2 linked regions of the Parasedimentitalea psychrophila genome follow. The protein of the gene in region 2 interacts with the protein of the main gene of each other region in a pairwise test. Links are inferred from orthologs where the notes say so. Each region holds a gene or a part of one and is shown on either strand. Other genes may lie near its edges. The genes, in order: rlmB and tsaE.

The links.
Region 1: the proteins of tsaE (region 2) and rlmB interact in binary tests that used the Escherichia coli proteins (3 or more experiments, as listed by UniProt). The link is inferred for Parasedimentitalea psychrophila from one-to-one orthologs.

What each region holds. Positions count from the first base shown.
Region 1 is NZ_CP127247.1:194,609-197,865, forward strand. The notes cover bases 157-3,090. They hold rlmB (23S rRNA (guanosine(2251)-2'-O)-methyltransferase RlmB), read right to left. Parts: upstream 2,045-3,090; coding sequence 1,268-2,044; downstream 157-1,267. Other genes in these bases: QPJ95_RS00940 (CoA-binding protein), read right to left, coding at 157-515; QPJ95_RS00945 (YHS domain-containing (seleno)protein), read right to left, coding at 706-1,170; QPJ95_RS00960 (transposase), read right to left, coding at 2,356-2,772. In the rest of the region: more of QPJ95_RS00940, read right to left, coding at 45-156. UniProt on the Escherichia coli protein: Specifically methylates the ribose of guanosine 2251 in 23S rRNA.
Region 2 is NZ_CP127247.1:1,606,275-1,609,320, reverse strand. What follows is about bases 111-2,833. They hold tsaE (tRNA (adenosine(37)-N6)-threonylcarbamoyltransferase complex ATPase subunit type 1 TsaE), read right to left. Parts: upstream 1,851-2,833; coding sequence 1,371-1,850; downstream 111-1,370. Other genes in these bases: QPJ95_RS07750 (PAS-domain containing protein), read right to left, coding at 1,899-2,833; QPJ95_RS07760 (aminoglycoside phosphotransferase family protein), read right to left, coding at 377-1,378; QPJ95_RS07765 (nucleotidyltransferase family protein), read right to left, coding at 111-377. Outside these bases: more of QPJ95_RS07765, read right to left, coding at 1-110; more of QPJ95_RS07750, read right to left, coding at 2,834-3,046. UniProt on the Escherichia coli protein: Required for the formation of a threonylcarbamoyl group on adenosine at position 37 (t(6)A37) in tRNAs that read codons beginning with adenine.

The sequences.
Region 1 (3,257 bases), 1.4 Mb from region 2 along the record:
GCCACAGGCCGAGGGGGCAAGGCCCCCTGATCTTATCCTGCACCTTATAATTTCGACGAAATTATCCCGGTGGCAAAGCCGCCCATCCGCAGCTCACCATGCAGCCGCTGATACTCAATCTTAGGGCAGCGATTCTGCACCACTCCCACCCCGCGCGCTTCTGCTTTGGCCGCCGCCTCAGCATGCTGCACTCCAATCTGCATCCAGATGGTCTGCAGATCAGGGAATGCAGCAAGTGCCTCGTCAACGATCTCTGGCACGGCTTCGGAGCGGCGGAAGATATCCACCATATCCACCCGACCCTCAATCGCCGACAGGCTCTCCTGCACCACTTGACCAAATATCCGCTCACCAACATGGCGCGGATTGACCGGAATGACCCGGTACCCCTTTAGGGACAGATACCGCGCCACATAGTAGCTGGGGCGCACTGGGTTCATCGACATGCCAACCACCGCCACCGTCTTGGTGCGGCGCAGAATATCTCTCAAAAACGGATCGCTATATGTCGTCATGTCGGCACCCTACGCGCGCCACATCCCAAAAGGGAAGCCAATAAAAAATGCGCCCAGGGGAAAGCCCGGGCGCAAGGTCTGGAACGAGGGACAGTGAAATTAGATCCGCAGCGGTTCCGCGCTGCGGTCCTTAGACGATATGGAGCAAAAACGCCGGATATAAAGGTCTGATCGCAGCTTTGTGAGACCACTATTCATGCCCCAGCACATCCGGCCAATTGCTGCGCCCGCTGACGATCAGATCCGTCATGTCACGGCGCCAGATTTCCTGCACCGACGCACTGTAGAGCAGATACAATTGATTATCGACGATTTGCCAGGACTGCGGAGCGCCGGACATCAGATAGCCCTGCGATACGGCATAGGCACAATAACCGCCAAACATCGGCGCATAGGCTCGCGGGTTGCTTTCAAAATGCCGCCGATTGTCTGCCGACACAAACCGCCAGACCGCCCCTTTCCACATCACCGCATGGTCCGAGTGTCCCAGAACCGCGCGCCGCTCGACAAAAAACGCCACTGTGTCATAGCCAGAAATGGCCAGGCCCGATTCGGCATAGAACATCGGCTGATCCGCCAGTGCCGGGCGCACCGGTTGAAAAAACAGGGCAACAACAGCGATTATGGCAATGCGCAGCAGCAAGATAAACTCCATCCCAGGGTCAGACTGCTGCAATGTGCCGGATCAGCTCTGCCCTGCCTAGGGTGGATACGAGTTTGTGAACCACCTGTGACTGCTGCGCGATCAGATGTTACCGCGCAATCGACGCATAGAGCGCCAGCGCTGCAGCATTCGATACATTCAGCGAGCCAAAGCCGCCAGCCGCATCAATCTTGACCAGCTGGTCCACGGTTTCCTTGGTCTTCTGCCGCAGCCCCGGACCCTCGGCCCCCAGCACCAGCGCCACCGGCCGGTCCCGGCGTCCCTCCAGCGCCGCCTCGATGGTGACCTCGGCCTCGCCGTCCAGCCCCAACACCACAAACCCCATGTTCTGCAACTCGACGATGGCATCCGACAGATTTCGCACCCTGACATAGGGCTGACGCTCCAGCGCCCCACTGGCAGATTTGGCCAGGGCCCCGGTTTCCGGCGCCGAATGGTGACGGGTGCCAATCACCGCACTGGCCCCCAGCACTTCGGCGGTCCGCAATATGGCACCGACGTTATGCGGATCGGTCACCCGGTCCAGCAACAACACCCGAGGCACCTCGGCGCCGATGCAAGTGTCGGCCAGGCTGCCCCAATGCAGCGGCTTCACTTCCAGCACCGCGCCCTGATGCACCGAATTGGGGTCAATCGGCGCCTTGAAGCTGCGCGAATCCACCAATTCCGGTTCGATCCCCGACTCGGCGATGGCGTCAGCCAGTTTGACCTGCGCGTTGCGCGTCACGATCAGGCGCAATTTCTGGCGCACAGGATTGAGCAGCGCATCGCGCACCGCATGCAGGCCAAACAGCCAGACCGTTTCCGCATCCGAGGCTTTCTTGGCCTGCTCTTTTTCCACGACCCATTTTGGTTTCTTAGTCATCTTGCTCTCCGGCAAAAAAGGATTTTTGAGCCATCGAGAAAAACCTGCGATTTTCCTGTTGACGCTCCGTTGGTGCGCTTGTAGTCACGCCACACATCAGGTGCAACAGCCACCTGATAGTGGGCGACAGGCCGCAAGGTGTGGCAGGGGACTGTAACTCCCTCGCGGAGACGCACGCCTGGTTCGATTCCAGGGTCGCCCACCACTTCTACCTCTAGGACCGCAGTGACAGAGACGCTAATGCTGCGGTTATTGATGATTGGTGAGCCCTATTGGGCAGTCTCCGGCGTGAGAACTGCAGATCTGGAAACTCATAAATATTGCCCCCAGGGCACCGTACCTGTGGTCGCGAGGGTCAGGATCCAGGCGGGAGGGTTGAGCAGCCCCACTTGCGTGGTCCGAGTTGAAAGTTGGCCTTTGGTCCACCGGCACGATGGCCTCAGGCGCTTGTGGGCGGTCGCCCAGAGCACTGTGGAGCCCACTGCCCGGCAGGGTAACATCCGGTGATCGCACAACTGTGCGTTTGCAAGGACAAGCCGCTTTCGCATGACCGCCGTGACGGCGACTTTTTTCTCTTTCCCAGCGGCGGCGAGCTGATCGTATTTAGCTTTCAGGTCCGCATCAAACCGGATTGCGACCAGCGCGGGCATGAAGATGGCATGTCGCAGATTTGAGCACCCGCCCTGTATCCGCGCGTTTCCCTGCCACTTCCCAGAACTCTGTGACAATCATTGACCGGCGCCTGTTCTAATTGTCGATGATATGGCCCGGTAGCTTCACAAATGATCAGCGCTGTTGGTTGCGGTTCAATCCATCTAAACAGCTCCGCAAATCCGTCTATTCCATTGAGAACTTGCATGTGTTGTCCATCAGCCAAGCGATGAACATCAAGTGTATCTTTGGAAACCTCTCTCGGTGCAGGCCCCCTCTCATCGTTTGCCACGCAAACGACTGCCGGGCAGCAGGTCGGCGCGAGGGCTCAGGGGCTCCGCCCGTTCAGGCCTGAACGCGGTCCACTGGAGCCTTTCCAAGACGGTCATCACTCCCGTTGCGGCCTCCCTCAAGATCAATTTGCCAGGGTCAGGTCAGAATCCGCACGCCGCAGCCGCTCGTTCTCTTTCTGAAGCCGCTATAGCTCCTTGAGCTGTTCCGTTCCCATTCCGCATTCGCCGTTGGGCTCGAACCAATGGCACCTTCGACGGCTCATTTCTTC
Region 2 (3,046 bases):
GGGTCCCAGGCGTCGCGTGCCAGTTTCAGTGGGTTGGGGCCGGACCAGATCACATCCGTGTTCATGGTGAAAACCGGCGCATCCCCCAATAGCGGCAAGGCATGACGCAGACCTCCACCGGTATCCAGAATGTCCGGGGTTTCATGGCTCAGCAGCACCCCCAGTGGTGCCAGATGTGCCTTTAGCTGTTCGGGCTTGTAAAACAGATTGGCCACGATGTGATCCGGTGCAATCTCGCGGGCCAGATCCAGCGCATAATCAATCAGCGGCCGGCCCGCTACCTTGATCATCGGTTTGGGACAGTCCCGGGTCAGGGCCTTCATTCGGGTGCCAAAGCCGGCCGCAAACAGCATCACGGACGAGGGGTGGGTTTGCATCACGGTCTCAGCCTGTCCAGGTTTTCAGGTGTCGGCGGTGGCAGATTGTTGCGGATCATCCCGGCCACAGGGGCCAGTGCCGGGTGATCCAACCCGCGGATCATCTGGGCCCAAACCCGGGGGATCAAATCCACATATTGCGGCTTGCCATAGTCCTGCGACAGACGGGCAAACACACCAAGAATGCGCAGGTTTCGTTGCAGGCCCAGCACCGTATAGGCGGTGCGAAATTTTGTGCCATCGACGCCGGTTTTGGCGATATAGCGGTCAATCATCTGCTGCTCGATGTGGATCGGAACATCGCGGCGGGCATCCTGGAGCAGTGACATCAGGTCATAGGCGCGATGACCAGCCAGAGCTGCCTGGTAGTCCAGCAGCCCAACCCGGGCAATGCCGTCGCGATCCGGTAGCCATAATAAGTTCTCGGCATGATAATCCCGTTGCACCAGAACGGGATCATCCTTGGCGCTGTGGTGCAGAATATCTTCGAACTGATCGACAAATAGGGCTGCCAAATCGGGGTCTTGGGCGCCGAGTATCCCGTCGCGGTAATGGGTGAATGCAATTTCATCCAATTGTGCCATCACCCGCGGGCTCATGATATCCAGATCCGGCATGGCTGCGGAGTGCAGCTTTACCAAGACATCAGTGGCGGCCTGATACAGAGGCGTTTCAAGCGCGGGCTGGCGCAACAGGATGCGGGCATAAAGGTCGTCACCGAGATCTTCGATCAGTAAAAACCCATGATCGATGTCTGCCGCCAGTATTTCAGGTGCGCTTAAACCAACGTCACGCAAGTGATTGGTAATATGCACAAAGGCAGCGACATCCTCAGCCTTGCCGGGGGGGGCATCCATAAGGACTGCGGGCAGCCCTGTGACCGGGGCAGACACCCGCTCATATCGGCGATTCGAGGCATCACCCGCCAGATCCCTCCGGCTGCCATTGGCCCAGGCGGTTGTTGCCAGAAAGGCGGCGGCCAGATCGTTTCGGTCAGTCATTGGCTATCCGGTCCAGTAAGAGGTGCCATTTCTCATCACTCCAGGTGAAGGTCAGGTGACGGGTATCCGCATGATCAATGTCCAGCGCAAACCGCAGGTGCAACGCGTGTGGCGGGGTCAGTTCGGCCAGTCGGTCGGGCCATTCGATCAGGCAGATCGCGGTGTCAAAGGCCTCGATCAGGCCCAGTTCCTCGACTTCATCCAATGACGACAGCCGGTATAGGTCCGCGTGCCACAACTCGCCCGTGGGCACATCATAGGTCTGCACCAGAGTGAAGGTTGGCGATGGTACGTCTTCGAAAATGGGTAACAAGGACTGGATCAGCTGTCGGGCAAAATGGGTTTTGCCGGCACCAATAGGGCCTTCTAACAAAAGGCAATCGCCGGGGCGAAGAGCCGCGGCGATGCGAGTGGCCAGATCGGCAGTTTCCTGCGGAGAGGAAAGGGAGCGGGTCGCGTGGCAAAGTGTCATGCTGCACAATGGCCCCGCAGGCTAGGCGCTGCAAGCTGGTTTGCAGTTTTAGCCGTCTTGCTGGGTGATCCGAAAACGCTCTTGTTCTTTCGGCGCAACAGAGGGGCCTGGCGCACGGAAGGTCACCATTGTCGCTCCATTTTGCACAGAAGAAACTTTGCAAATCAGCGGCTTGCCACTGCGCAACTGGACATGGGTCCACCATTGCTCGCGGTTCTCGTGGCCGTTTACAAAATCACGCAACTCCCCCCAGGTCGGGGTTGCGGCGCACATATCCTGCCAGACACGGCATGCGTCAACCACGGAGACCTTGGCAAAGCTGGCCTCGGGGTCCATCCGCCACAAATCGCGGTAGGCCTTGTTCGAGAAGGTCATGGTGCCGTCATTTGCAAACACGGCAATGGCCTCCTCCATTTGATCCATGATGGACTGGCCCATTTCCAGTTCCGAGCGGAACTGACGTGTCAGGGTGATTTCTGCGGTAATGTCTTCGAACAGGAAGGCGACGGCGCCATCAGGGTGCGGCCGGCCGCTGACCGAATAGACTGAACCCGATGGCAACGACCATGTTTCCTGATAGCGGCCCTCTGCGGCAGCCTCGAGAAGGTCCGCCATCTGGTGGCGCCAGCTGGTGTAATTCTTCGGCTCTGGCATCATCCGCTGATCGCGAAGACGGTCGAAAAAGCTGAGCAGATTTGGCCGTGAGCTGAGGAAATTTGCGGGCAGGGCGGTTAGGTCGATCAACACCGGGTTAAACAGCACCAGCTGGCGATTGCGGTCAAAGATTGCCAGGCCGATAGACAGCTGGGCAAAGGTTTTTGCCAGTGTTTGCACAAAATTCCGCTGGGCAACTTCGGCGTCGACCACCGCGTTGATGTCCACCGCATGACAGAGCCAACCCGCCTCGGTCTCGGTGGTTGAGATATTGTACCACAGTTTTTTATTGGTATCGGGCAGCGGGATAGAGATCCGCTCGGCCTTGCCGCTGGCCATCGGTTCGGACAGGTCGGCAAACAGTGGATCGGCAAAATCGACGTTGCGTCCACGCAATTTCTGGCTGAGATTGTCATAAGCCAAGTTGGACCACGTGACCTCGGCTTCTTCGGATTGCAGCCAGACCGGATAGGGTGCCTGATGCACCGCCGCACGCAGCGTGGTCAATTCCTGGTCAAGGGTCTTATCCCTGGCTTCAGAGG